3 regions of the Streptomyces bullii genome follow, and region 3 is predicted to be linked to each of the others. Evidence: predicted binding sites of a transcription regulator. Region 3 holds the regulator's gene; each other region holds the start of a gene.

Region 1 (9,660 bases), on a different contig from region 3:
GCGAGAACTCGGCCAAAGAGGTCTGCATGAGGTGCCCGGTGCGCGCCGAGTGCGCCGCTCACGCGCTGGCGGTGCGGGAGCCGTACGGCGTCTGGGGCGGGCTGACCGAGGACGAGCGCGAAGAGCTGATGGGGCGGGCGCGCAACCGGCTGGTGTCGGCATCGGCATCCAGCGGGCACGCCGCTTCTGGCAACTGAACATTGAAGGAACGTTTCTGCACTAGGGGCACGCGTATGCGTGCCCTCGTTTTTTCCCGGGTGCTGTGCCCAGCGGACGGCCGGCTCCCGCTCAGCGGGCCGCCGCCCGCGCCAGCTGGTCCAGCGTCGCCGCCACGGCCGGCACGTGCGCGAGGTCCGGCAGCGTGAGCGCGACGATCTCCCGCCGCACCGTCGGTCGCAGTGTCACGGTGCGTGCGCCTCGGGGCCGTACGGACTCGACGGCCAGCTGAGGCAGGACGGCGACGCCGAGCCCGGCGCCGACCAGGCCGACCACCGCCGGGTAGTCGTCGGTGGCGAAGTCGATGCGCGGCGTGAAGCCGGCCGCCTCGCACACCTCGACCAGCTGGCCACGGCAGCGCGGGCAGCCCGCGATCCACGGTTCCTCGGCGAGCTCGCCGATGGCGACAGACTCCGCGCGCGCGAGACGGTGCCGTTCGGGCACGAGCGCGACCAGCCGGTCCGTCAGCAGCGGTCGGACGACGAGCTCGTCCCACTCCTCGGCGCCGGCCGCCGTCTCGTACCGGAAGGCGAGCGCCACGTCGCAGTCGCCGTCCCGCAGCATCTCCACGGACCTCGGCGGTTCGGCCTCCTCCAGGAAGACCCGGGTGCCGGGATGGACGTCGCGCAGCGCGGCGAGAGCGGTCGGGACGAGCGTGGAACTGCCGCTGGGGAAGGAGACGAGCCGTACCCGGCCCGCGCGCAGGCCCGCGATGGCGGCGACCTCCTCCTCGGCCGCGGTGAGCCCGGCGAGGATCCCGGCGGCGTGCCGCACCAGTGCCTCACCGGCCTGGGTCAGGCGCATCTCGCGTCCGGTGCGGATCAGCAGCGGCGTGCCGACGGACGCCTCCAGGGCCTTCATCTGCTGGCTGACGGCGGGCTGGGTGCAGCCCAGCTCGCGCCCCGCCGCCGAGAAAGAGCCCGTGGTGGCCACGGCGCGCAGGACACGGAGATGGCGGGCTTCGATCACACTTGGAGGATAAGCGAGCCTTTGACGGCGCGGCGAATAATGCGTCGACGCTTTGGACCGTCGCCTTCTACCGTGCGGCCATGAAGCTTCTGTCTGTAAACCTGGGCCGGGCGAAGGCCGTGCCGTACACGGACAACCCGGAGGGCGTGACCGGGATCGACAAGCAGCCGGTGCAGGGAGCGGTACGGGTGGCCGCCCCCGGCCCGAAGGGCATAGGCGGGAGCGGGCTGGCCGGGGACGCGGTGTGCAAGAAGGAGCACCACGGCGGCGACGACCAGGCGGTGTACGCGATGGCGCGCGAGGACCTCGACGCGTGGGAGCGCGAGCTGGGGCGGCCGCTGGCCCCCGGTGCCTTCGGCGAGAACCTCACCACGCAGGGCGTCGACGTGTCCGGCGCGCTGATCGGCGAGCGCTGGCGCATCGGGAGCACGGTGGTGCTGGAGATCACCTCCGGCCGGATTCCCTGCCGCACCTTCCAGGGGCATCTCGGGGAGGAGCGGTGGGTGAGACGGTTCACGGAGCGAGGTGCGCCCGGGGCCTATCTGCGGGTGATCGAGCCCGGTGAGATACGGGCGGGTGACCCGGTGGAGATCGTGCACCGGCCGGACCACGGCGTGACCGTCGCCCTGCAGTTCCGGGCGGTGACGACCGATCGGGCGCTGCTGCCGCGGCTGCTGCCGGCAGGTGAGGCGCTGCATCCGGAGGCTCTGGCGACGGCGCGGAAGTACGTGGAGAAGCACACCGGGTGAGGGGGCGGTGGGCGGAGGCCGCGGCTGGCCCGGGCCGGGACCCGGGGCTGGGTCCGGCTGTGGCTGGGCTGCGGCTGGGGCTGGGGCTGGGGCTGGGGACGAGCCGAGATGGAGCCTGACGGCCCGCCAGCTGTGCGTCCGGCTCGGGCAGCTGTCGTGCTCGGCCGGGCGCCGCACGGCTCCTGGGGGGGAAACCCCGGGCGGCGGGCGGGGGTTGGTTCGGGGACAGTCGGGGCTGGTCCCCGATGTCCGGCGGGCCCGGCTCGGCGACGATCGAAGCATGTCTCGCCACACGTCTCGCAGCGGTCCGGGGAACGGGCCCGCCGACTCGGCCGGGAGCGGTCGAGTCGGCAGGACACGCCGGGCGTTCCCTGGTGGGTGCTCCCCCGGTGCGCGCGGGCCGTAGGTCGGGACGGGCAGCAGGGAGTCGGGAGGAGGGCATGTCGTGGACGGCCGCCGAGGCGAGCGGACGCGCAAACTCCGGGTAACTACCCTTGGGCCATGACAACGGCTCTGATTACGGGATCGACGGCAGGCATCGGGGCCGCGTTCGCGCGGCGACTGGCGGCCGACGGGCACAACCTGGTGCTGGTGGCCCGCGACACCCAACGGCTTCGGGAACAGGCGACCGAGCTGCACGACCGACACGGCATCGAGGCGGAGGTGCTGACGGCCGACCTGGCGGAGGACAAGGGCATCGAGGCGGTGGCGACCCGGCTGGGCGACCGCAAGAACCCCGTCGACCTGCTGATCAACAACGCCGGCTTCGGCAACAAGGGCCGCTATCTCGACGTCCCCATGGCCGACGAGCTGCGGATGCTCAAGGTGCACTGCGAGGCGGTGCTGCGGCTGACGTCGGCGGCGACGCAGGCGATGCGCGAGCGGGGCCGCGGAGGTGTCATCAACGTCGCCTCGGTCGCGGCCTTCGTGCCGCGCGGGACCTACGGGGCGTCCAAGGCGTGGGTCGTCCAGTTCACGCAGGGCGCGGCGCGGGACCTGGCCGGCAGCGGTGTGCGGCTGATGGCGTTGTGCCCGGGGTTCGTGCGCACGGAGTTCCACGCGCGGGCCGGCATGGGGACGGACAACATCCCGAACTGGCTGTGGCTCGACGCGGACAAGCTGGTCGCGGTGGCCCTCACCGACCTGGCGCGCGGCAAGACGCTGTCAATTCCGGACCCCCGGTACAAGGCGCTGACGGGGGCGGCGAGGCTGATGCCCCAGGGCCTGCTCGGCGGAATCACGTCGAAGACGGGGCGCAAGTACGGGCCGCAGTAGGGCCGTCCGTGTCGCCGAGAGGCGGTGCGGCCCGGTTGCGCCTGGATGCCGCCCCGGGCGCCGCGCGGTGCGCGCGCGGCCACGCCGTAAAGCCGACGACTCCCAGCACACGCCAGGACCCCGGCACACGCCACGACCAGTGCCCGCCCGGGCCACACGGCCGACTCGGGCCCCGACCACACGGCCGACTCGGGCCCCGGCCGCACCACAGACGCGACCCGCCACATCACCGACCCGAACACCCGCCCACACCCGGACCCGAACCCCGCACACCACTGACCCGAACCCCCGGCCCACACCACCGACCCGAACCCCCGCTCACACCACCGAGGCAAAGCTGGGCCAAAAGCGACGTAGGGGTGCGAGGGGCGGACCCGACCACCGCCCGCAAGCCGGCCGCCGACGACGCCCCGCGACCAGCACGCGGCAACGCCTGACGCGCGCCCGTAGCCGCCGGCCGGCCCGTCGGTGACGACAGGCGGCGGCGCGGGGCGCTTGGGAGAATGGTGCTGTTCAACCGGACCCAGGGGGGCCGGAGGGCGGTGCCATGACCTTCGTACAGCTCATCGACTGCAAGACCAGCCGGTTCGACGAGATGAACCGGCTGATGGACAGGTGGGTCGAGCAGACCAAGGGGAAGCGGACGGCGACGCACGACGTCATCGGCAAGGACCGGGACGACGCGTCGCACTTCGTCGAGATCGTGGAGTTTCCGTCGTACGAGGAGGCCATGCGCAATTCCGGCCTGCCGGAGACCGACCGGATCTTCCAGGAGATGGTGGCGCTCTGCGACGGGGAACCCACCTTCACCAACCTGGACGTCGTGCGGGACGAGCAGCTCAACGCGGACACCGCGCGGCGGTTCTTCGAGGTGCTGTCCGGCCAGGAGGGGCTGCTGCCGCTGGACGACCTGGTCGACGAGGACTACCACGACCACGATCCGGCCAACGACCAGGACACCCGCGGAAGGGACGGCGTCCGGCGCGAGATGGAGATGTGGCGGGAGGCCTTCGACTTCTCCGTCCGCATCGAGGACCAGATCGCCCAGGGCGACCGGGTGTGCACCCGGTGGAGCTGGGACGCGACCCACACCGGCGAGTTCCTGGGGCTGCGGCCGACCGGGCGGAAGGTGTCCATGACCGGGACGACCATCTTCCGGTTCGGGGGCGGTGGGAAGATCGTCGAGGGGTGGTGGCAGTACGACCGCCTGGGGCTGATGGCGCAGCTCGGGGCGCTCGACGATCTGGAGATCTAGGAGCAGCGGCGCGCGGGCGTACGGGAGAAACCCCCGTTCCGACCGGAACGGGGGCTTCTTCCGGAGTGCGTGCCTCAGTGGGCGTGGCCGTGGCCGTGGCCCGCGGCGGCCGGCTCCTCCTCTTCCTTCTTCTCGACGACCAGGGTCTCGGTCGTCAGGAGGAGGGAGGCGATGGAGGCGGCGTTCTCCAGGGCGGAGCGGGTGACCTTGACCGGGTCGATGACGCCGGCCTTGACCAGGTCGCCGTACTCGCCGGTGGCGGCGTTGTAGCCGCTGCCCTTCTCCAGCTCCGCCACCTTGGAGACGATGACGTAGCCCTCGAGGCCGGCGTTCTCGGCGATCCAGCGCAGCGGCTCGACGGCGGCGCGGCGGACGACCGCGACACCCGTGGCCTCGTCGCCGGTCTTGTCGAGGTTGCCCTCCAGGACCTTCACCGCGTGGACGAGCGCGGACCCACCACCGGAGACGATGCCCTCCTCGACCGCGGCGCGGGTCGCGGAGATGGCGTCCTCCAGGCGGTGCTTCTTCTCCTTCAGCTCCACCTCGGTGGCGGCGCCGACCTTGATCACGCACACGCCGCCGGCCAGCTTCGCGAGGCGCTCCTGGAGCTTCTCGCGGTCCCAGTCGGAGTCGGTGGTCTCGATCTCGGCCTTGATCTGGGCGACGCGGCCCTCGACGTCCTCCTTCTTGCCGGCGCCGTCGACGATCGTGGTGTCGTCCTTGGTGACGGTGACGCGGCGGGCGGAGCCGAGGACGTCCAGACCGACCTGGTCGAGCTTGAGGCCGACCTCCTCGGAGATGACCGTGGCGCCGGTGAGGACCGCCATGTCCTGCAGCATCGCCTTGCGGCGGTCGCCGAAGCCGGGGGCCTTGACGGCGACGGCGTTGAAGGTGCCGCGGATCTTGTTGACGACGAGGGTGGACAGGGCCTCGCCCTCCACGTCCTCGGCGATGATCAGCAGCGGCTTGGAGGAGTTGGCCTGGATGATCTTCTCCAGCAGCGGCAGCATGTCCGCGATGGCGGAGATCTTGCCCTGGTGGATGAGGATGTACGGGTCGTCCAGGACGGCTTCCATGCGCTCCTGGTCCGTCACGAAGTACGGCGACAGGTAGCCCTTGTCGAAGGCCATGCCCTCGGTGAAGTCCAGCTCCAGGCCGAAGGTGTTGGACTCCTCGACGGTGATGACACCGTCCTTGCCCACCTTGTCCATCGCCTCGGCGATGAGCTCGCCGACCTGCTGGTCCTGGGCGGACAGCGCGGCGACGGCGGCGATGTCGGACTTCTCGTCGATCGGGCGGGCCGACGCGAGCAGTTCCTCGGAGACGGCGGCGACGGCGGCGTCGATGCCCTTCTTCAGGGCGGCCGGGGAGGCGCCTGCGGCGACGTTCTTCAGGCCCTCGCGGACGAGCGCCTGGGCCAGCACGGTCGCGGTGGTCGTACCGTCACCCGCGATGTCGTTGGTCTTGGTCGCCACCTCCTTGACCAGCTGCGCGCCGAGGTTCTCGTACGGGTCCTCGATCTCGACCTCGCGGGCGATCGTGACACCGTCGTTGGTGATGGTGGGGGCGCCGAACTTCTTGTCGATGACGACGTTGCGGCCCTTGGGACCGATCGTCACCTTGACCGTGTCGGCGAGCTTGTTGACGCCGCGCTCGAGGGCGCGACGGGCGTCCTCGTCGAACTTCAGGATCTTCGCCATGGGAGCGTGAGCCCTCTCGGAAATCTGGGTGAAAGCACTGCGCCCCGGGCGCCCGGCTTCTTATCGGTCGCGGGGGCCAGGGGCGCAGTAGCAGAGCAAAAAGAGGTGGCTTACTTCTCGACGATCGCGAGCACGTCGCGGGCCGAGAGGACGAGGTACTCCTCGCCGTTGTACTTCACCTCGGTGCCGCCGTACTTGCTGTACAGCACGACATCGCCGGTCTTCACGTCGAGCGGGAGACGCTCGCCGTTCTCGAAGCGGCCCGGGCCCACGGCCAGGACGACGCCCTCCTGGGGCTTCTCCTTGGCGGTGTCCGGAATGACCAGGCCAGAGGCCGTGGTCTGCTCGGCGTCCAGCGGCTGGACCACGATGCGGTCCTCGAGCGGCTTGATGGCAACCTTGGAGCTGGCGGTCGTCACGATCCGACCTCCCCCTTCGGAGATCTCACGGGGTTAACTGTCTGAGGTGGCGACCAGGTCGATCCGTCGTCGCGGGTGCCGGACCTGCCCGTCGCGTTGTTGGCACTCTCCGGGTGGGAGTGCCAGAGCCGAGACTATGACCGTCGTTAGCACTCGGTCAAGCGGAGTGCCAATTGCCTGCGCGCGTCGGTGGGGGTTTCGTGCGGGCGTACGTTTTCGCGCCTGCCCGGCGTCGGTGCCTGGGGCGGGTGCCAGCCCGGCGCCACGCTGCCCCCCCCCCGGCCTCGCTCGGACGACGGGACCCCCACCGCCCGGCCGTACCGCCCTGCGGGGTGCAGTGCTCGGCGTCGGTGTGCTGCCGTCGGGGGCTGCCGCCCCAGGTCCCCGCTTCGGCCTGAACGGCCTCGTCCTCGAGCAACGGACGGGCTGGGCCCGGGTCAACGACTCACCGGCGCCGAAGCGGTGCCGCCGGTCGCCGCCGGATACCGCTGGACGTAGTCCTCCAGCCGCCCCACCCTCAACCGCCGCCCCTCGATCTCCCGGAGCAGTCGTACCGTGCGTTCCACCAGGGGGACGCCCGTCGTGCCGGCGTCCGGGGTGACGGCCACGATGTCGCCGGGGCGCAGGTCGTGCCCGCCCCGGGTGTAGGTCAGCGTGCCGTCGCCTCGGACCGCGGCCCGCCACAGGACGACCGCCGTGATGCCACAGTCGGCGGCGGCGCGCAGGGTCGTCGTGTCGTACGTGCCGTGGGGCGGGCGGAAGAGGTGGGGGCGGACGCCGAAGCGGGCGCGGAGTTTGTCCTGCTGACCGCAGATCTCGGCGCGCTGGCCGGCGTAGGGCAGGCCACGCAGGGCGGGGTGGTCGAGGGTGTGGTTCTGGATGCTCGCGCCGACCGCCCGCAGGCGCGCGAGATGGCCGTACGCCGGGCCGACGACGCGGTCCGTCAGGAAGAGGCTGACCGGCAGGCGGCGGGTCCTGACGAGGTCGGCGAAGCGCGGGTCACGCTCGGCGTCGTCGTCGTACGTCAGGAAGACGACGCGGTCGCGGGTGGGGATGTGATCCACCACGGGAGGGAGAACGGAGGGCGTCGCGCCCTGCCCCGGCGTCCGGGGCCGGCCGTCCGACGGCACCGTGCCGGTGCAGCCGCTGAGCAGGGCGGCGGCGGCCAGGGCCACGGCCGCCAGGCCGCACGGCCTCACAGGTAGTCCTCCAGGCGCCCCACCGCGTAGCCCTCGGCCGTGACCTTGTTCAGGAAGCGGCGGATCATGTCGGGCATCGCGCCCTTCCAGTGCTCCCGGCCCCGGAAGTGGCTGAGCACGATGTCGCCGGGGTGCAGAGCGCGGTCCCACTCGCGGTACTCCCAGCGGTCGACGAAGACCTCCTCGTTCCACAGCGGGACGTACCGGATGCCGCAGGCCTTCGCGGCGTGCAGCGTGGCCCTGTCGTAGTTGCCGAAGGGCGGGCGGAAGAGGACGGGGCGCTTGCCGTAGCGCTCCTCGATCACGTCCTGCATGCCGCAGATCTCGCGCTTCTGGCGGGCGTAGGACAGTGCGGGCAGATAGGGGTGGTGCAGGGTGTGATTGTTCAGGGCCGCTCCCTGGGCCTGCATCTTCCCGAAGTAGGCGTAGTCCTCCTTGACCAGGTAGTCGCTGAGGAAGGCGGTGTAGGGAATCCTCAGTTCGCGCGTCATGCGCAGGAACTCCGGGTCCTTCTCCGCGCCGTCGTCGATGGTGAGGAAGACGACCTTGTCCTTGGTGGGGACCGTGGTGAAGACCGGGGGGAGGTCGAACTCCCGGTGGCCGTCGACCTCGAACCCCTTACGGGTGGTGATCCTCGGCTTCTGGGCGGGAGGCGCCGGGGCCGTCAGCGGGACCTTCCGCAGGCCCCAGCGCCGTGCGGCGGCGACCCGGGCGGCGTGGGCCGCGCGCAGCTTGGTGGCGTAGGAGTCGAGCGCACGGGCCGGGGGCGCGTCGAGGGGCTGCTGACCGGCGGCCGGCCGCGCCCCGTCGCCGCCCTCCTGCGCGCAGCCCGAGGTGATGGTGGCGACCGCGAGCACGGCGAGGCCGAGCCGCGCCCGCCCGAAAGCCCGGTTTTTATCGTTTCTTACGACTGCTCGCATGGAGCGGGATCCTCGCAGGGCGCCGCGCCGAACCCGCCCCGACACCGCGACCGGCGGCCCGCCGTCCACCGACTGGCCCACAACCGCCTCTGGCCGACAATGTTCCGGTGAACGACCTCGCCCCTCTCCTCACCCCCGAAGGCCGTGCCCTCCTCGACGAGGTGCGCGGCACCGACCCGGCGCGGGAACTCGCCGTCGCCACCCGGCTGCGCCGCGACCACCCCGCGGAGCTGGTGTCGGCGGCGCTCGGCCAGGCGCGGCTGCGGCAGCGGGCGGCGGCGAAGTTCGGGGCGGAGGACGCCGAGCGGATGTTCTTCACGCCGAACGGGGTCGAGCAGTCGACGCGCGCGAGCGTGGCGACGTACCGCGCCCGGCGGATGCGGGAGCTGGGCGTGGCCTCGGTCGCCGACCTGTGCTGCGGGATCGGCGGTGACGCGATCGCGCTGGCCCGTGCCGGAATCCGGGTGCTGGCCGTGGACCGCGACCCGCTGACGGTGGCGGCGGCGCGTGCGAACGCCGACGCGCTGGGGCTCGCCGGGCTGATCGAGGTGCGGGAGGCCGACGTCACGGAGGTGGACACGGCCGGTTACGACGCCGTCTTCGTCGACCCGGCCCGGCGCGGCGGGCGGGGCCGGATCTTCGACCCGGAGGCGTACTCGCCGCCCCTGTCCTGGGCGATCAGGACGGCCCGGACGGCTCCCCGTGCCGCACTGAAGATCGCGCCCGGCATCCCGCACGAGGCGATCCCCTCCGACGCCGAGGCCGAGTGGATCTCCGACGGCGGGGACGTGAAGGAGGCGGTGCTGTGGTTCGGCACCGAGCCGGGGGCGGTACGGGCGACCCTGCTGCCCGGGTTGCGCACCCTGCTCTCCCAGGGGCTGCCCGACCCGGTCGTCCGCCCCGTCGGGCGGTACCTGTACGAACCCGACGGGGCCGTCATCCGGGCACACCTGGTCGC
Region 2 (9,660 bases), on a different contig from region 3:
CGGACGTAGTGGCGAAGCTGGCCTACGACGAGCAGCAGACCCTCGCCGACACCGCCGCGGGACTCGACACCGCCCAGCTCGGCGCGGCGGTCGCGGCGCTGGCCACCGCCCGTCGCACCGACGTGTACGGCATCGGCGCCTCCGGCCTGGTCGCCCAGGACCTCACGCAGAAACTGCTGCGGATAGGGCTGATAGCCCACGCGCCCGGCGACCCGCACCTCGCCGTCACCAACGCCGTGCAACTGCGCGCGGGCGACGTGGCCCTTGCCATCACGCACTCCGGGTCGACGGGCGACGTGATCGAGCCGCTGCGCGTCGCCTTCGAGCGCGGGGCGACGACCGTGGCGATCACCGGGCGGCCCGGCAGCGCGGTCACCCAGTACGCCGACCACGTGCTGACCACGTCCACGGCGAGGGAGAGCGAGCTGCGGCCGGCCGCCATGTCCTCCCGGACGAGTCAACTCCTGGTCGTGGACTGCCTGTTCGTGGGAGTGGCGCAGCGGACCTACGAGACGGAGGCGCCGGCGCTGTCGGCGTCGTACGAGGCGTTGGCCCATCGGCACCGCAGTGCCTCCCGGTAACACCGCACCTCCTCGGAACCACCGGAAAGAGCCGTCCATGATTTCCCCGTCCGACCCCCGAGACCTCCGCGTGCAACTGGAGTCCCTCACCACCGAGGCGTTCCGCCCCGAATTGGCCGGCATCGACCGCCTGCCCACCCTCGACATCGCCCGGCTCATGAACGACGAGGACGCGACCGTGGCCGGCGCGGTCGCGCGGCGGCTGCCGGAGATCGCCGCCGCCATCGACGCCCTGGCCGCGCGGATGGCGCGCGGCGGGCGGCTGGTCTACGCGGGCGCGGGCACCGCGGGCCGGCTCGGCGTCCTGGACGCCTCCGAGTGCCCGCCGACGTTCAACACCGACCCCGCGCAGGTCGTGGGTCTCATCGCGGGCGGCCCGCAGGCCCTGGTCACCTCCGTCGAGGGCGCGGAGGACTCCGGGGAGCTGGCCGGGGCGGACCTCGACGCGCTGCGGGTGGGGCCCGACGACACGGTCGTCGGCATCTCCGCCTCCGGCCGCACCCCCTACGCGATCGGCGCGGTGGAGCACGCCCGGGCGCGCGGGGCCCTGACCATCGGCCTGGCCTGCAACTCCGGCAGCGCGCTGGCGGCCGCCGCCGACCACGGCATCGAGACCGTCGTCGGCCCGGAACTGCTCACCGGCTCCACCCGCCTGAAGGCCGGCACGGCCCAGAAACTCGTCCTCAACATGCTCTCGACGATCACGATGATCCGGCTGGGCAAGACGTACGGGAACCTGATGGTCGACGTCCGGGCCTCCAACGACAAGCTGCGCGCCCGCTCCCGCCGGATCGTCGCCCTGGCCACAGGCGCCGGCGAGGACGAGATCGAACGGGCCCTGGCGGCCACGGACGGCGAGGTCAAGAACGCGATCCTCACCATCCTCGCCGAGGTGGACGGCCCCACGGCCGCCCGCCTCCTGCAGGAGTCCGACGGCCACCTGCGGGCGGCACTGGCGGCGGCGACGGGCTGAGCCGCCCCTCCTCCTCCAACGCGCTCTGGCGTTCCGGCACTTGGCCTGTGCCGGAACGCCAGAGCGCGTTGACGGTGTCCCCCGTGGCCGCTAGTCTCAGATTTGCCAGTCCCGAGAGATTGAGAGTGACTCCCCATGGCTGTCCACATTCACGTGTCGCTGCCCGACGCGGAGGTCCAGACCCGGACCGTCGGCAACGACGTGCACATCGACATCCGGCCGATCGCCCGTGAGGAGCAGTCGACGGAGACGCAGCCCGGCGACCTCGCCCCGTTGATCCAGGCGAACGCCCTGAAGGCCGGCGAGACCCTGTACTGGTCGCGCCCCAAGCTCGGAGTGCGGCACACGGCGACCGTTCTCCCCAATGGATGGATCCGGTTCGAGGGCAAGGCCTACCGGTCACCGTCCGGTGCGGCCGTGGCCGCGACCGGCGGCTCGCAGGCCAACGGCTGGACGGCCTGGCGGCGCGAGAAGGACGGCGTGATCATCGGCTCACTGCGCCCCTGATCCGCGGGGAGCCGGCTGCACTCGCCCTCATCATGGACAGGCTTCCGCGACGGTGGGGCGAAGGGTTGTACAGCTGACGATCACCCCTCATTCACCCTCGTCCGACCTCCCGGTTGACCTGCCGCACCCTGGCCCGCAGCGTCTCGCCCACGGGCAGGGAGCGCAGCACCTCGGCCAGGTGCTCCGCCGTCCGTACGTTGCACCGCCCCAGCTCGACCAGGGCGAACGGCTCGTCGCTCGCCCCGGTCACCGGGTCGACGCCGAGCGACGGCAGCACGACACCGACCCCCTTGAGAGGGTCCCGCAGCGACTCCACGATGTCGGCCAGCTGGAGGCGGGAACGCGGCGGATGCAGCCGGATTGCGCGCGGCTGTTGGACGAGGTGCTGGGGACGGGGAAGTTCTTCGCGAGGAACTGTGGGGCGGCGGCGAAGTCGAGATACCGGGAGCATTTCGCGGAGGCCGCAGAGGCGGAGGCGCAGACGACAGCGATCAGGGAGTACGCCTCCATGCTGATTTCACGCGCGGGGACGTACCCGAGCGCCGAGAAGCTCCGCCCCCCCACCGGTCCCGCGCCCACGTCCTCCTGGCTGCCCTCGGCCGTACGGCGCCCGTCCTGTCCCTCTCCCAGGCCGACTGCGCCGCCCTCGCCCCGCTGGTCGCCGAGAGTCCGGGTCTTCAGCGCGCCGAAGGACGGCCGCTACCAGCAGGTCTCCTCGTATTCCTGGCGCCCCCGTCGAACTGCCCTCCCCCTGGCCATCGCCCTGAACACCGAGAAGCTCAAGGACCACGCCGACTGACCCACAATTGACCCCATGAACCACGCCCAGCTCACCGCCCTGGGCCGTGCCCTGCGCCTCCTCGGCGAGCACGGCGAAGCCCTCACCGCCGACACCCCGGACGCCAAACTGCACGAGGTGCGGGCCGATCTGCGGCGAGCCCTGGACCTGCTGGAGGAGAGCGTCACGACGGCCGCGCCGAGCACGCGGTGCCCGGAGCATCCGAACGGGCCCGTCGACGCCTCCGCCCCCGACCTGTGCCTGCTGTGCGAGACGCGCCGCAGGGCCGCCCGCCGCGCCGAGTACGCAGGCGGCGGCTCCCCACAGCCCCGGCCCACCGAGCCCGTCCAGTCCCGCTACGGAGTGCGCGGCGACCGCCCCCAGCCCCAGCAGCGCTGGCTCCCGGAAGCCTGGAACGGCCAGGCGTGGCAGCTGTGCGGCACCCCGCGCCGGGACCGCCGCGAGGCCGAGCTGTACGTCGCCGCCCAGCTGCGCGGGCCCCGGCCGGCCATGGCGTACCGGGTGGTGCACGAGTTCACCGACTACGAGGTGCTGCGCGTGTGGGGGCACCCGGTGCGGGTCGACATCGAGCCGATGGGCAACCTGTAGCGCCTACAGAAGCGGCAGAGGCGCGAACGCGTACCCCTCCCACAGGCGGCGCGACGCCTCCTGCGGGTAGGGCCTGACCTCCGGCTGCGCGTCCAGCACCTGCGTCAGCCGCCGCTCAGTGTCGTACGCCGGCCAGCCCGGGTCGCCGCTCCTGGCGAACGCCGTCCAGGACGCCCGGAACCGGGACGACAGCGCCTCCGCCTCCGGCGACGGCTCCACCCCGGCGAACAGCAGGGCACCCAGGTCGGCCTGGTACGTGCCGAACAACAGGGGGATGTCCAGGCCGTGGCAGGCGCCGAAGGCGCCGCCGTTGACGGGGGCCGGCCAGGTCAGTTCGTAGACGTACGCGCGTCCGCCGCCCGCGAGCCGCGCCTCGGCCAGACGCAGCGAGGGCATGGCGAACAGCCAGTCCGTCTGCACGCGTTCGAACAGTTCGCCCGGCGTGGCCCGCGGGTAAGCGGCGCGGTACGCCCGTTCCCCGGTCGGTGCGAACAGGCGCAGCGCCGAGGTGGCCTGCTCGTCGCTGATCTGACCGAGGCGGCCGGAAAGGGCGACGAAGAGGCGGAACTCGTCGCGGTTGTGGCCGACGACGAGGTCGACGTCCCCGGCCGCGCCGGACGCCAGTGCCTGCCAGGGAGTCGTCGGCAGGATCTCACCGTCGACGACAGGAGAGAACGGGGTCACCGTGGGGGCCACCTGACCCCAGCGGTCCACGTACTGGAGCATCTTCGCGCTCAGCGCCTCACCGGCGGAGGTCAGCCGGCGCGGGTCCACGGTGGACAGGTCGGCGGCCGTCGGGCGCAGGCCCGCCTCCGCGGCGAGGGCCGTCGCGATGTCCCGGGCCAGTTCGTCGGAGAAGAAGGTCCCCGGCACGCTCTGGGCGATCGCCCGCCGGAACAGTCCGGCCGCGCTCGGCATGGCCAGCAGCGAGGCGACCGAACCGGCGCCCGCCGACTCGCCGAACACCGTGACCTGGTCCGGGTCGCCGCCGAACACCGTGATGTTGTCCCGTACCCACTCCAGCGCGGCGACCTGGTCGAGCAGGCCCCGGTTGGCGGGCGCACCGTCGATCCGGGCGAAACCCTCCATGCCGACGCGGTAGTTGAGCGTGACGACGACCAGGTCGCCGTCGCGGGCGATCAGGCGGGCGTCGTAGCCGGGGCTGCCGGAGTGGCCGAGCTTGTAGGCGCCGCCGTAGATCCACACCATCACGGGGCGGCGGGCCACCGGGTCCGGGTCCGGTGTCCAGACGTTGACGGTCAGCCAGTCGTCGCCCTCCGGGGTGTCGAGGACACCGGGGCGGCCCGCTATGCCCAGGTCCTGCGGGGGCGGCGGCCCGAAGGCGGAGGCGTCCCGTGTGCCGTCCCAGCCGCGGGCCGGCCGGGGCGCCGCGAACCTCGCCTCGCCCACCGGCGGTTCGGCGAAGGGGATGCCGCGGAACACCGCGAGCCCGTCCTCCCACCGCCCGCGCACCGCTCCGGCGGCGGTGTGGACGACGGGCTCGGCGGCGTCGCCGGCCTTCGACGGGCGGGGGGCGGGTGTCGTCATCGCGGGCTCCTCGCTGCGGGAGGTGGACGTGCGTGGACGCGCCGTGTCGTTCGTGACATGCGACCGCCCACGATAATTGACTGAGGCAATCAAGTGGAGGCCCGGCCGACCGTGCCGGCAAAGGCCCCCCGGACGCGCCTCGCCGAGTCGCCCGAGGAGCTGGAGGCGATCCTCGCCCCGCTGGCGGCGGCCGGTGTGGACGCCTTCCACGCGTCGACGCGCCGCTACTGACTGCCGGAGTTCGAGGGCTGCTCGACCGGCTGGAGAGCCGCCGTACGCGAGACCGTCTCGCCCGAGTTCCCGGTGATCTTCCGCCACTCGCAGTGGAAGCAGGACGCCTGCGCGTTCGCCGAGGCCGCGGCCGCCGCCGAGCGCATCGGCTTCGACGGCGTGGAGATCCACGGCGCCCACGGCTACCTCCTCGACCAGCTCCTGTGGGCGGGCACCAACCGCCGGGTGGACCGGTCGGTAGGTGCACGCGCAATGATCGCGTCTCACGGTCAACCGGTCCGGCGCGGGAGGGCATTCCGCCCGGCGGGCGCGCCGCCCTGTGATCCCGCACACGCCCGAGGGCGGCACCCCCTGCTTCCAGGGAGTGCCGCCCTCGGCACGGAAAGGGACGTGTCCGATCCTCGAAGAATCTTCGGAGGATCAGAAGTCCATGTCACCGCCCGGCATGCCGCCGCCGGCCGGGGCAGCGGCCTTCTCCGGCTTGTCGGCGATGACGGCCTCGGTGGTGAGGAAGAGCGCGGCGATGGAGGCGGCGTTCTGCAGCGCGGAACGGGTCACCTTCGCCGGGTCGATGATGCCTTCCTTGACCAGGTCGACGTACTCGCCGGTCGCGGCGTTCAGGCCGTGGCCCGGGGTCAGGTTGCGCACCTTCTCCACCACGACGCCGCCCTCGAGGCCGGCGTTGACGGCGATCTGCTTCAGCGGGGCCTCGAGCGCGATGCGCACGGCGTTGGCGCCGGTCGCCTCGTCACCCTCGAGCTCCAGCTTCTCGAAGACCTGGGAGGCCTGGAGCAGGGCCACGCCACCACCGGCGACGATGCCCTCCTCGACGGCCGCCTTGGCGTTGCGGACGGCGTCCTCGATGCGGTGCTTGCGCTCCTTGAGCTCCACCTCGGTGGCGGCACCGGCCTTGATGACCGCGACGCCGCCCGCGAGCTTGGCCAGGCGCTCCTGGAGCTTTTCGCGGTCGTAGTCGGAGTCGGACTGCTCGATCTCGGCGCGGATCTGGTTCACGCGGCCCGCGACCTGCTCGGCGGAACCGGCACCGTCGACGATCGTGGTCTCGTCCTTGGTGATGACGACCTTGCGGGCGCGGCCCAGGAGGTCCAGGGAGGTGTTCTCCAGCTTGAGGCCGACCTCCTCGGAGATGACCTCACCGCCGGTGAGGATGGCGATGTCGTTCAGCATCGCCTTGCGGCGGTCGCCGAAGCCCGGGGCCTTGACGGCGACGGACTTGAAGGTGCCGCGGATCTTGTTGACGACCAGGGTCGACAGGGCCTCGCCCTCGACGTCCTCGGCGATGATCAGCAGCGGCTTGCCCGACTGCATGACCTTCTCCAGGAGCGGGAGCAGGTCCTTGACCGCGGAGATCTTCTGGTTGGCGATCAGGATGTACGGGTCGTCGAGGACGGCCTCCATACGCTCCATGTCGGTGGCGAAGTACGCCGAGATGTAGCCCTTGTCGAAGCGCATACCCTCGGTGAGCTCCAGCTCCAGACCGAAGGTCTGGGACTCCTCGACGGTGATGACGCCTTCCTTGCCGACCTTGTCCATCGCCTCGGCGATGAGCTCACCGATCTGGGTGTCGGCGGCGGAGATGGAGGCCGTGGAGGCGATCTGCTCCTTGGTCTCGACGTCCTTCGCCTGCTCCAGCAGGGCGGCGGAGACGGCCTCGACGGCCTTCTCGATACCGCGCTTCAGGGCCATCGGGTTGGCGCCGGCGGCTACGTTGCGCAGACCCTCCTTGACCAGGGCCTGGGCGAGAACGGTCGCGGTGGTCGTACCGTCACCGGCGACGTCGTCCGTCTTCTTGGCGACTTCCTTGACCAGCTCGGCGCCGATCTTCTCGTACGGGTCCTCGAGCTCGATCTCCTTGGCGATGGAGACACCGTCGTTGGTGATCGTGGGGGCGCCCCACTTCTTCTCGAGGACGACGTTGCGGCCCTTGGGGCCGAGGGTCACCTTGACGGCGTCCGCGAGCTGGTTCATGCCGCGCTCGAGGCCGCGCCGCGCCTCCTCGTCGAACGCGATGATCTTGGCCATGTGAAGTGGTCCCTCCAGGACTGGGGGTGATTACTTCGGACCGCGCCCGCGCCCGCGACGGACGGCCCCGACCGGTGGTTCCTTGCCCCACCTGGCCCGTGGCCTCACCGACCCGGTCCTTCCAGTTGTCACTCTCACCTTCAGAGTGCTAACGCCAATGATTAGCACTCGCCCTAGTCGAGTGCAAGCGGCTCCCGCCCTACGGTCCCCCTACTCAGCCCCGGGCGAACAGACCGTCGCAGCACTCGACACCCCGGCGGCGGTGTTACGAAGGGGCACCGACCAGGCACGCGACCGCGAGCACGCGCGCGACACCACCACTCCGACGCGCCACGCGCCGGCGGCGCCTCAGGCGCGTCAGCGCCCCGACAAGCCGCAAGGCGGCACGACGGCCGGATCACGAAGCCGGGAACCGGCGCCTGGCACCCGCGACGAAACCGGGAACCCGGCGCCCCGCGACACGCTCAGCACGACGAGCCGAACGCGGTCGCGGCCACCACCCCGCCGCATCGGCGCCCGCGCCACCGGACGGCCCCGGAGGCGCCGCACCCGCGGTCGCGGCGGGACCACGACGAGCAGGGACACGGGCGCGAGCGGCCCGCCGAACAGCCCGGTGCGCCGCGCACGGAGGCCAGTGGGCCCCGGAGAGACCAGCAGGCCGCCTGGGCCGCACCACCGGCGGGTCGGCGAGCCGGGCGACCCGGGGGTCAGGACGCCCGCGCGCCTCAACTCGGCCCCCGGGACAAGCCGAAGGGCCCGTACCCCGGGAGGTACGGGCCCTTCGGAGAAGACCCTTTGGTTGCGGTTGGTCGTTGGTCGCGCGTTCAGGCGGTGACGCGAACCATGTCGGCCTGCGGGCCCTTCTGGCCCTGCGAGATCTCGAACTCGACCCGCTGGCCCTCTTCCAGGGTGCGGTAGCCGTCCATCTGGATCGCGCTGTAGTGGACGAAAACATCCGCACCACCGTCGACCGCGATGAAGCCGTACCCCTTCTCCGCGTTGAACCACTTGACGGTGCCCTGAGCCATGCCTAACTCCCCTATTACTGGCCCTTGCACAGATCCACACTTCGCGGATCCGGGTCAGACCTCACCCCCCAACGGTTGGGGGCGTGCGCCGGAACGCGTCGACCGCGGCCGAATGTATCTGTCCAACTGCCGTCTGCAACAGGTCAATCGGACGAGAATTCTGGACGCGACCGGTCCGGAATGTGGCGACAATTCGTCCCACTTCAGGGCAAGTCGGACCACGCGAAAGCCACAAAAGGCGCGAATGACACCCACACTTTGGCTACATCTCGACGGGTGCGCGGCAGGAATTCAGGGTGCGCGATCAGCGGATCGACATCGCGTTCCCCAACTGTACCGCGCTCAATCACACTGAATTGCCCCTTCCGCTTCTCTTACGGAGGGGGCAATTCGATGAACTCTCGGTGACCTTCGTTACCGATGGTAACGACCACACCCGGAATCGGGGCGGCCGACCCGATTCAGCCGCCGGCGACCGCCGGAATGATGGACACGCCGGCGCCCTCGGGGGTCGGCGTCTGCAGGCCCTGCTCGAACCGCACGTCGTCGTCGTTGACGTACACGTTGACGAACCGGCGCAGCTTGCCCTGGTCGTCCAGGACGCGGGCGGCGATGCCGGTGTGGTTCTTCTCCAGGTCGGCGATGACCTCGGCGAGGGTCGCGCCCTCGGCCGGAACCTCGGCCTGGCCGCCGGTGTAGGTGCGCAGGATGGTGGGGATGCGGACGGTCACGCTCATGCGAGGCCAGCCTCTCGGAAGGAGTCCAGGGTCGGGCGGATGGTGGCGGTCAGACCGGTGCCGGCCACCGCGTCGAGGGTCTTGAGGCCGTCGCCGGTGTTCAGCACGACGGTGGTCTTGGACGGGTCCAGTGCGCCGTTGTCGATCAGCTTGCGCGTGACGCCCACCGTCACGCCACCCGCCGTCTCGGCGAAGATGCCCTCGGTGCGGGCCAGCAGCTTGATCGCGTCGACCACCTGCTCGTCCGTGACGTCCTCCACGGCACCGCCCGTGCGGCGCGCGATGTCCAGGACGTAGGGGCCGTCGGCCGGGTTGCCGATGGCGAGGGACTTGGCGATCGTGTTCGGCTTCTGGGGACGTACGACGTCGTGCCCGGCCTTGAAGGCCGTCGACACCGGCGAGCAGCCCTCGGCCTGAGCACCGAAGATCTTGTACGGCCTGTCCTCGACCAGCCCCAGCTTGATCAGCTCCTGCAGACCCTTGTCGATCTTGGTGAGCTGCGAACCGGAGGCGATCGGGACGACGATCTGGTCCGGCAGCCGCCAGCCGAGCTGCTCGCAGATCTCGTACGCCAGGGTCTTGGAGCCCTCCGCGTAGTACGGCCGCAGGTTGACGTTGACGAAGC
Region 3 (9,660 bases):
GTCGAGGTCCGCGACCACCACCCCTCGCGCGCCCCGCGCGGCGGCGAGCCCGAGACGGCGTTCGAGGCGCCGGAGTACGGGCGCGGCCTGCGGCTCGTGGCCACCTTGGCGGAGGCCTGGGGGGTCACCTACCGCACGGGCAGCAAGACGGTCTGGGCGCGGCTGCCCGCCGCGGACCGGTCGCCCGGCCAGGACATCGAGGCGTACGCGGAGGAACGCGCCCTGGAGCGCGGGCTCAGGGTCGCCGCGCTGCTCGCCCCCGACGCGCGGCGGCCCGAGGACGACCGGGACTGGCTCGGCCGCGGCGCCCTGTCCTTCCTCGCCGAGGCCTCCGACCTGCTCGCCGGGCAGCTCGACGAGGACCTGGTCGCCGCCCTCGCCGGTCAGCTGATCGTGCCGCGGCTGGCCGACTGGTGCGCGGTGTGGCTGGAGGACGAGACCTCCGGACACTGGGGGTCCCCCCGCTCGAACGGAGCCGGGATCGGGGGAGGCTGGACCGACGGCACCGGTACCGGAGGCCGCCTCGCCCGCGTCTGGCACACCAGCGAGAACCACATCGAGGAGCTGCGCCACGCCCTGGAGAAGAACCCGCCGCACCCGCACGACCCGCCGGCATCCCGTCCCGCCGCCTACCCTTGGCCCGGTGACTGCCTGGGCGGGACCGGCGCGGCGCTCGCCTACCGGCTGGTGGCCGGGGGCCGCCCGCTGGGCACCCTCGTCATCGGGCGGACCGGCATCCCCCGCTTCCCCGACGAGATCACCGGCCTCGTCGAGGACCTCAGCCGCCGGGTGGCGCTCGCCATCGGCGCCGCCCGCCAGTACGCCCGGCAGGCCACCATCAGCGCCGTCCTCCAGCGCGGGCTGCTGCCCGGCGTCGTCGCCGAGATCCCCGGGGTGCGCAGCGCCCTCGTGTACGAGCCGTACGACAAGGGCGGCCCGAGCGGGGACTTCTACGACGTCTTCCCCGCCGGTGACGGCCGCTGGTGCTTCGCGGTCGGCGACGTCCAGGGCAAGGGGCCCGAGGCCGCCGTCGTCATCGGGCTCGCCCGCCCCTGGCTGCGGCTGCTGGCCCGGGAGGGCTACCGGGTTGCCGACGTCCTGGACCGCCTCAACCAGCTCCTCCTCGACGACGCGACGGAGGCCGCGGACGCCGCGGCCCGGGCCCTGGTGGCCGCCGGGGCCCGGCCCACGACACCCGGTGACGGCCCGCAGACCCGCTTCCTCTCCCTGCTCTACGGCGAGCTGGTGCCCTTCGACGGCGGCGTCCGCTGCACCCTCGCCTCCGCCGGACATCCGCTGCCGCTGCACCTCGGCCCCGACGGCACGGTCCGTACGGCGGCCGAGCCGCAGACCCTCCTCGGAGTCATCGAGGACGCGACGTACACCAGCGAGACCTTCGAGCTGCGGTCCGGTGACACGCTGCTGTGCGTCACCGACGGGGTGACCGAGCGGCGCAGCGGCTCACGCCAGTTCGACGACGGGGACGGGCTCGCCGCGGCGCTGGCGGGCTGCGCGGGACTGGACGCGGAGCTCATAGCGGAGCGGATCAAGCGGCTGGTGCACGAGTTCGGCGCGCGCCCTCCGGCGGACGACCTGGCGCTGCTGGTGCTCCAGGCGCAGTGAGCCTCCGGGTGAGCGGGCGAGGCGCCGGCCGGGGTGCTGGACAATGGAAGACATGCCTTCCGCACTCCCCGACGGCGAGCCCGTCCCCGCCGACGGCGCGCTGCCCCCGCGGGCGCTCGCCGGGGCCGCCGACCGCCCCCTCGGGTTCTACCTGCACGTTCCGTACTGCGCGACCCGCTGCGGCTACTGCGACTTCAACACCTACACCGCGACCGAGCTGCGCGGCACGGGCGGCGTCCTCGCCTCCCGCGACAACTACGCCGAGACGCTGATCGACGAGATCCGCCTGGCCCGCAAGGTGCTCGGCGACGACCCGCGGCCGGTCCGCACGGTCTTCGTCGGGGGCGGTACGCCGACCCTGCTGGCCGCGGACGACCTCGTCCGCATGCTGGGCGCGCTCCGGGACGAGTTCGGGCTGGCGCCGGACGCGGAGGTCACGACTGAGGCGAACCCCGATTCGGTGGACCCGGCGTATCTGGCGCGGCTGCGGGAGGGCGGCTTCAACCGGATCTCCTTCGGCATGCAGAGCGCCCGGCAGCACGTGCTGAGGATCCTGGACCGCACGCACACGCCCGGGCGTCCGGAGGCGTGCGTCGCGGAGGCCCGCGCCGCGGGATTCACCCATGTGAACCTGGACCTGATCTACGGCACGCCGGGGGAGTCCGACGACGACTGGCGGGCGTCGCTGGAGGCCGCCCTGGCCGCCGGCCCCGACCACATCAGCGCCTATGCCCTGATCGTCGAGGAGGGCACGGGGCTCGCGCGCCGCATCCGCCGGGGCGAGATCCCGATGACCGACGACGACGTCCACGCCGACCGCTACCTGATCGCGGACGAGGCGCTGTCGGCGGCGGGCTTCGACTGGTACGAGGTGTCGAACTGGGCCACGTCGCGGGCCGGGCGCTGCCTGCACAACGAGCTGTACTGGCGCGGCGCCGACTGGTGGGGGGCCGGGCCCGGGGCGCACAGCCACGTAGGCGGGGTGCGCTGGTGGAACGTGAAGCACCCGGGCGCGTACGCGGCGGCGCTGGCGGCGGGGCGGTCGCCGGGGGCCGGGCGTGAGGTGCTGTCGGAGGAGGACCGCCGGGTCGAGCGGATCCTGCTGGAGCTGCGGCTGCGGGAGGGCGTGTCGTTGTCGCTGCTGCGGAAGGAGGGGCTTGCGGCGTCGCGCCGGGCGTTGTCCGAGGGGTTGCTGGAAGGCGGGCCTTACGAGGAGGGCCGGGCGGTGCTGACGTTGCGGGGGCGGTTGCTGGCGGACGCCGTGGTCAGGGATCTGGTGGACTGAGGGGCGGGCTCGGCGTCCCCGCCTAGGCGGGGGTGGGTCCGCAACCCGGCGGTGAGGGGCAACGACCCGGTGAGCTCCGGTGCCCCGGCCGGTGTCCCGAGGTGCTGCGGGGTCACCCGAGGCCGGGTGCCGCTTCGCCCATCTGTACAGCTCCGGTCGGCACGTGTGCCCGCGGCTCAACCGAACGGCGGTGGGTGGGGTGCTGCTTTGCCCGCCTGTGCCGCCGCGGCCCGGCGCCGTGTCGCACGCAGCGGCACGCGTGCCGCGGCTCAGCGCCGTGTCGCGCCCGGCACGCATGCCCGCGGCCTCAGCCGAACGGTCGCGGGCGGCGGAGTGGGGTCGGGTGTCGGGCTACGTCGGCGCCGTGACGAAGTCGATCAGTTCCTCCACCCGCCCCAGCAGCTCCGGCTCCAGGTCCCTGTAGGAGCGCACCCGGCCGAGGATCCGTTGCCAGGCCGCCCCCGTGTTCTCCGGCCAGCCCAGGGCCCGGCACACCCCGGTCTTCCAGTCCTGGCCGCGCGGTACCCGCGGCCAGGACTCGATGCCCAGGGACGACGGTTTGACCGCCTCCCAGATGTCGATGAACGGGTGGCCGACGACCAGCGCGTGCTCACTCGTCACCGACCGGGCGATGCGCCACTCCTTGGAACCCGGGACCAGGTGGTCCACCAGGACGCCCAGACGGGCGTCCGGGCCGGGGGAGAAGGAGTCCACGACGGACGGCAGGTCGTCGACGCCCTCCAGGTACTCCACGACCACGCCCTCGACGCGCAGGTCGTCGCCCCACACCTTCTCGACCAGCTCGGCGTCGTGCCGGCCCTCCACGTAGATGCGCCCGGCCCGGGCCACGCGCGCGCGTGCGCCGGGGACGGCGACCGAACCGGAGGCCGTGCGGGTGGGGCGCACCGGACCGCCCGAGGAGGGCCGTACGAGCGTCACCACCCGGCCCTCCAGCAGGAAGCCGCGCGGCTCCATCGGGAACACGCGGTGCTTGCCGAAGCGGTCCTCCAGCGTGACCGTGCCCGCCTCACAGCCGATCACCGCGCCGCAGAAACCGGTGACCTGCTCCTCCACCACCAGGCCCGGCTCGGCCGGGACCTCGGGAACCGGCTTGGGCTTCTTCCACGGCGGGGTCAGGTCCGGAGAGTACTGGCGCATTCGGATGACGATAGGAGAAGTCGGCGGGCGTTCACGGAGACACGCCGAACCGCGCGGCGAGGGCGTCGCGTTGCGCCCGGACGAACGCCGCGTCCACCACCGCTCCGTGACCGGGCACGTACAGCGCGTCCTCGCCGCCCAGGTCCAGCAGGCGGTCCAGGGCCGCCGGCCAGTGGGACGGCACCGCGTCCGGGCCCGCCTGCGGCGCGCCGGACTCCTCCACCAGGTCGCCGCAGAAGACCACCTCCGGGTCGCCCGGCACCAGCACGGCGAGATCGTGGGCGGTGTGGCCCGGGCCCACGTTCGCCAGCAGCACCTGGCGGCCCGCGCCCAGGTCGAGGGTCCGCTCCCCGGAGACCAGGTGGCGGGGCGGGGCCAGCGCGTCGGCCGCCTCCTCGGCCTGCCGGGCGTCCAGGCCGTGGGTCACCGCGTCCGCGCGCAGCTCCTCGCGGTCACGCGCGCGCGTGAACACCCCGTCCACGCCCACCGCCGCGAACACCTCCGCGCCCGCGAACGCCGCCGAGCCGAGGACGTGGTCGAAGTGTGGATGGGTCAGCGCGAGATGCGTCACACGATGACCGGCGAGTTCCCGCGCCTGCGCGCGCAACCGCGCGCCCTCGGCCAGGCTCGACCCCGCGTCGATCACCAGTGCCGCGCCCTCCCCGACGACGAGCCCGGCCGTGCAGTCCCACACCGGGAGCCGGCACCGCCCCACCCCGGCCGCGACCCGCTCCCATCCCAGCTCTTCCCAAGTCACCGTCATACGGCGACGCTAGCCGGGGAGCGGCGCCGTGGCGCCGCCACGGCACCGGCCTTGCCCGTGCCGTACCCCACCGCCGTACACTGGGCCGGGGAAGTCTGGCACTCGCACGCGCCGAGTGCCAGGAGTGTCAGGCGAAACCAGGCAGGACACCGGGCGGACGACTTCTGGAGGTGTGCGCGCATGCTCAGTGAACGCAGGCTTCAGGTGCTGCGCGCCATCGTCCAGGACTACGTCGGCACCGAGGAGCCCGTCGGCTCCAAGGCGCTCACCGAGCGGCACAACCTCGGTGTCTCCCCGGCCACCGTCCGCAACGATATGGCCGCCCTGGAGGACGAGGGCTACATCGCCCAGCCGCACACCAGCGCCGGGCGCATCCCCACCGACAAGGGCTACCGGCTCTTCGTGGACAAGCTCGCGGGCGTCAAGCCCATGTCCGCGCCGGAGCGGCGGGCCATCCAGAACTTCCTCGAGGGCGCCGTCGACCTGGACGACGTCGTGGCCCGGACCGTGCGGCTGCTGGCGCAGCTGACGCGGCAGGTCGCCGTCGTGCAGTACCCGTCGCTGACCCGGTCGACCGTGCGGCACGTGGAGCTGCTCTCCCTCGCGCCGGCGCGTGTGATGCTGGTGCTGATCACGGACACCGGGCGGGTCGAACAGCGTGTGGTCGACTGCCCGGCGCCCTTCGGCGAGACGTCGCTGGCGGATCTGCGCGCGCGGCTCAACAGCCGGGTCGCGGGCCGTCGTTTCACGGACGTGCCGAGCCTGGTCGAGGACCTGCCGGAGGCCTTCGAGGTCGAGGACCGCGGTACGGTCTCGACGGTGCTCTCCACACTTCTGGAGACGCTCGTCGAGGAGAACGAGGAGCGGTTGATGATCGGCGGCACCGCCAATCTGACCCGCTTCTCGCACGACTTCCCCCTCACGATCCGGCCGGTGCTGGAGGCGCTGGAGGAGCAGGTGGTGCTCCTGAAGCTGCTCGGCGAGGCCAAGGATCCGGGCGTGACCGTCCGTATCGGTCACGAGAACGCCCACGAAGGACTCAACTCCACGTCCGTCGTGTCGGTCGGCTACGGTTCGGGCGGCGAGGCTGTCGCCAAGCTCGGCGTGGTCGGACCGACCCGCATGGACTACCCGGGAACGATGGGAGCGGTACGCGCAGTGGCACGGTACGTCGGACAGATCCTGGCGGAGTCGTAGTGGCCACGGACTACTACGCCGTACTCGGCGTGCGCCGCGACGCGTCGCAGGAAGAGATCAAGAAGGCCTTCCGGCGGCTCGCGCGCGAGCTGCACCCGGACGTCAACCCCGATCCGAAGACCCAGGAGCGGTTCAAGGAGATCAACGCCGCCTACGAGGTGCTGTCGGACCCGCAGAAGAAGCAGGTCTACGACCTCGGCGGCGACCCGCTCTCGCAGGCCGGCGCGGCCGGCGCGGGCGGCTTCGGGGCCGGCGGCTTCGGGAACTTCTCCGACATCATGGACGCGTTCTTCGGCACGGCGTCGCAGCGCGGTCCGCGCTCGCGCACCCGCCGCGGCCAGGACGCGATGATCCGTATCGAGGTCGAGCTCGACGAGGCCGCCTTCGGCACCACGAAGGACCTCCAGGTCGACACGGCCATCGTGTGCACGACCTGCAACGGCGACGGCGCGGCGCCGGGGACCTCGGCGCAGACGTGTGACATGTGCCGGGGCCGCGGTGAGGTCTCGCAGGTCACCCGGTCCTTCCTGGGCCAGGTCATGACCTCGCGCCCGTGCCCGCAGTGCCAGGGCTTCGGGACCGTGGTGCCCACGCCGTGCCCGGAGTGCGCCGGCGACGGCCGCGTACGGTCCCGCCGTACCCTCACCGTCAAGATCCCGGCCGGTGTCGACAACGGCACCCGCATCCAGCTCGCCGGCGAGGGCGAGGTGGGGCCCGGTGGCGGTCCCGCCGGTGACCTGTACGTCGAGATCCACGAACTCCCGCATCCGGTGTTCCAGCGGCGCGGCGACGACCTGCACTGCACGGTCACGCTCCCGATGACGGCGGCGGCCCTCGGCACCAAGGTGCCGCTGGAGACGCTGGACGGCATGGAGGAGGTCGACATCCGCCCGGGCACCCAGTCCGGCCAGTCGATCCCGCTGCACGGGCGCGGTGTGACGCACCTGCGGGGCGGCGGACGCGGTGACCTCATCGTCCACGTCGAGGTGCAGACCCCGAGCAAGCTCGACCCCGAGCAGGAGAGGCTCCTGCGCGAGCTGGCCAAACTGCGCGGCGAGGAGCGCCCGCAGGGACAGTTCCAGCCCGGGCAGCAGGGGCTGTTCTCGCGGCTGAAGGACGCCTTCAACGGGCGCTGACGCGGGCGGCCGTGGGCCGGGGCGCGCGGGTGTGCCGCTGGTCCATGCCAGTCGGAAGGCCGGATTCGGACTCGCTCGGAGGACGTGACAACATGCGGTCATGTCCTCCGCGCTGACCGATCTCTTCCCGCATCCGATCGTGCAGGCCCCCATGGCGGGCGGCGTCTCCGTGCCGCAGCTCGCCGCCGCCGTGTCCGAGGCGGGCGGCCTCGGGTTCCTCGCCGCCGGGTACAAGACCGCCGACGGGATGTACCAGGAGATCAAACAGCTGCGCAGCCTCACCGGCAGGCCCTTCGGCGTCAACCTGTTCATGCCGCAGCCGGAGTACGCCGACCCGGCCGCCGTCGACGTCTACGCCCACCAGCTCGCCGGCGAGGCCTCCTGGTACGAGACCGAGCTCGGCGACCCCGACAGCGGCCGCGACGACGGCTACGAGGCCAAGCTCGCCGTCCTGCGCGACAACCCGGTGCCGGTGGTCTCGTTCCACTTCGGTGTGCCGAGCCGGGAGGTCATCGACTCCCTGCACCGCGTCGGCACGTTCACGCTCGTCACCGCGACCACCGCCGAGGAGGCCCGCGCCGTCGAACGCTCGGGCGCCGACGCGGTGATCGCGCAGGGCGTCGAGGCGGGCGGCCACCAGGGCACGCACCGGGACGTCCCGGAGACGGACGGTTCCGGTCTCGGCCTGCTGTCGCTGGTCGCCCAGGTCCGCGAGGCGGTGAGCCTGCCCATCGTCGCCGCCGGGGGCATCATGCGCGGCAGCCAGATCGCCGCCGTACTCGCGGCGGGTGCGAGCGCGGCCCAGCTGGGCACGGCCTTCCTCGCCACCCACGAGTCCGGCGCCAACGCCCTGCACAAGCAGGCTCTGACCAACCCCCTGTTCGTCCGCACGGAGCTGACCCGCGCCTTCTCCGGACGTCCGGCCCGCGGCCTGGTCAACCGCTTCCTGCGCGAGCACGGCCCCTACGCGCCCGCCGCCTACCCGGAGATCCACCACCTGACCTCGCCGCTGCGCAAGGCCGCCGCCAAGGCGGGCGACGCGCAGGGCATGGCGCTGTGGGCCGGGCAGGGGCACCGGATGGCGCGGGAGATGCCCGCGGGGCAGCTCGTGGAGGTGCTGGCCGGTGAACTCGCGGTCGCCCGGACAGCGTTGTCGGGATACCCGGGAGGTACGGGCCGATGACCGCGCCGGTGTTCGTGGTCGAGCACTTCCGGGCGGGCGGCGGCGGACGGTACGTCCTCGACGGCCCGGAGGGGCGGCACGCCGTCTCCGTGAAGCGGCTGCGGCCCGGCGAGGACGTGATCCTCACCGACGGGGCCGGGCACTGGGCGGACTGCGTGGTGCTCGGCACCGAAGGCAAGGACCGGCTGGTCGTCCAGCTGGACTCGGTGAGCGAGGAGCCGCCGGAGGAGCCCCGCATCACCGTCGTCCAGGCGCTGCCCAAGGGCGACCGCGGTGAGCTGGCCGTCGAGACGATGACCGAGGTCGGTGTCGACGCGATCGTGCCGTGGGCGGCGGCGCGCTGCATCACGCAGTGGAAGGGCGACCGGGGACTGAGGTCCCTCGCCAAGTGGCGGGCGACGGCCCGGGAGGCCGGCAAGCAGTCCCGCCGGGTGCGCTTCCCCGAGGTCGCGGACGCGGCGACGACCAAGCAGGTCGCCGCGCTGCTCGCCCGGGCCGACTTCGCCGCCGTGCTCCACGAGAGCGGCGAGGAGCCGCTGGCGACGGCCGAACTCCCCGCCGAGGGCGAGATCGTGCTCGTCGTCGGTCCCGAAGGCGGTGTCGCCCCGGAGGAGCTGGAGCTGTTCGCGGGGGCGGGAGCGAAGGCGTACGTGCTCGGCCCCACCGTGCTGCGCACCTCGACCGCCGGTACGGCCGCCGCCGCCCTGCTGCTCGGCCGCACCGGCCGCTGGTCCTGACACCGGGGGAACCGTGGAACTCGCCCAAGTACGTCTTTTCGTCACCGACTTCCCGGCCTGCTACCGCTTCTACGCCGATGTCCTCTCCCTCACGCCGCAGTCGGGCGCGGCCGACGGACCGTACGAGAAGTTCAGCCCCGACTCCGGCTCGGCGGGTATCGCCCTGCAGAACCGGGCGATGATGGCCGGGGTCCTGGACGAACTCGGCGAGACGGCGGCCGGCCACCGCTCGCTGGTCGTCCTGCGCGTCGACGACCTGGACGCCTGCTGCGACCGGATCACCTCCCGGGGCGCCACCCTGCTGCACGGCCCCGCCCCCATGACCGACCGCATGCGCGTCGCCCACCTCAAGGACCCGGAGGGCAACTTGGTCGAACTCCAGGAGTGGCTCCTGCCACGCGGCTGACCCCGGCTGCACGGGCAGCCGGGCAGCCGAGCGGTCCGGCGGGACGGATGCGCGGCGGTGGGGCGGGGGCGAGGGGCGTTGGGCGAGCAGGAGTTGGGCTACGCGAACGCGACGTGCGGGAGCGCAGCGTGGCCGTATGCGCCCTACCGCGCCGCCCCGGTCCGGTGGCAGG

The links. The regulator HrcA, encoded in region 3, represses chaperone genes, less so after heat shock. The targets are predictions, from matches to a motif close to TTNGCACTCNGNNNNNCNGAGTGCNAA.
Region 1: a site for HrcA is predicted at 6,730-6,756, ahead of groES (co-chaperone GroES). Genes of this name have one in related genera too.
Region 2: a site for HrcA is predicted at 7,432-7,458, ahead of groL (chaperonin GroEL). Genes of this name have one in related genera too.

What each region holds. Positions count from the first base shown of each region.
Region 1 covers NZ_JBHSNY010000012.1:254,394-264,053, reverse strand. Annotated here, with positions in the region: gene ACFPZJ_RS31980 (WhiB family transcriptional regulator) at 1-197, shown strand, start outside; gene ACFPZJ_RS31975 (LysR family transcriptional regulator) at 289-1,185, opposite strand; gene ACFPZJ_RS31970 (MOSC domain-containing protein) at 1,266-1,934, shown strand; gene ACFPZJ_RS31965 (SDR family NAD(P)-dependent oxidoreductase) at 2,436-3,209, shown strand; gene ACFPZJ_RS31960 (ester cyclase) at 3,757-4,464, shown strand; gene groL (chaperonin GroEL) at 4,539-6,164, opposite strand; gene groES (co-chaperone GroES) at 6,275-6,583, opposite strand; gene ACFPZJ_RS31945 (polysaccharide deacetylase family protein) at 7,021-7,782, opposite strand; gene ACFPZJ_RS31940 (polysaccharide deacetylase family protein) at 7,779-8,702, opposite strand; gene ACFPZJ_RS31935 (THUMP-like domain-containing protein) at 8,810-9,660, shown strand, end outside.
Region 2 covers NZ_JBHSNY010000007.1:134,274-143,933, reverse strand. Annotated here, with positions in the region: gene ACFPZJ_RS21140 (MurR/RpiR family transcriptional regulator) at 1-581, shown strand, start outside; gene murQ (N-acetylmuramic acid 6-phosphate etherase) at 619-1,554, shown strand; gene ACFPZJ_RS21130 (restriction system modified-DNA reader domain-containing protein) at 1,690-2,061, shown strand; gene ACFPZJ_RS21125 (hypothetical protein) at 2,153-2,377, opposite strand; partial or broken gene ACFPZJ_RS21120 (transcriptional regulator) at 2,381-2,578, shown strand; gene ACFPZJ_RS21115 (hypothetical protein) at 2,570-2,860, shown strand; gene ACFPZJ_RS21110 (hypothetical protein) at 2,876-3,448, shown strand; gene ACFPZJ_RS21105 (carboxylesterase/lipase family protein) at 3,452-4,996, opposite strand; gene ACFPZJ_RS21100 (hypothetical protein) at 5,221-5,373, opposite strand; partial or broken gene ACFPZJ_RS21095 (oxidoreductase) at 5,300-5,512, shown strand; gene groL (chaperonin GroEL) at 5,648-7,270, opposite strand; gene ACFPZJ_RS21085 (cold-shock protein) at 8,095-8,298, opposite strand; gene ACFPZJ_RS21080 (MoaD/ThiS family protein) at 8,760-9,035, opposite strand; gene thrC (threonine synthase) at 9,032-9,660, opposite strand, start outside.
Region 3 covers NZ_JBHSNY010000001.1:378,950-388,609, reverse strand. Annotated here, with positions in the region: gene ACFPZJ_RS01830 (SpoIIE family protein phosphatase) at 1-1,623, shown strand, start outside; gene hemW (radical SAM family heme chaperone HemW) at 1,676-2,908, shown strand; gene ACFPZJ_RS01820 (DUF3097 domain-containing protein) at 3,260-4,066, opposite strand; gene ACFPZJ_RS01815 (MBL fold metallo-hydrolase) at 4,098-4,829, opposite strand; gene hrcA (heat-inducible transcriptional repressor HrcA) at 5,010-6,026, shown strand; gene dnaJ (molecular chaperone DnaJ) at 6,026-7,162, shown strand; gene ACFPZJ_RS01800 (nitronate monooxygenase) at 7,263-8,345, shown strand; gene ACFPZJ_RS01795 (16S rRNA (uracil(1498)-N(3))-methyltransferase) at 8,342-9,082, shown strand; gene ACFPZJ_RS01790 (VOC family protein) at 9,096-9,488, shown strand.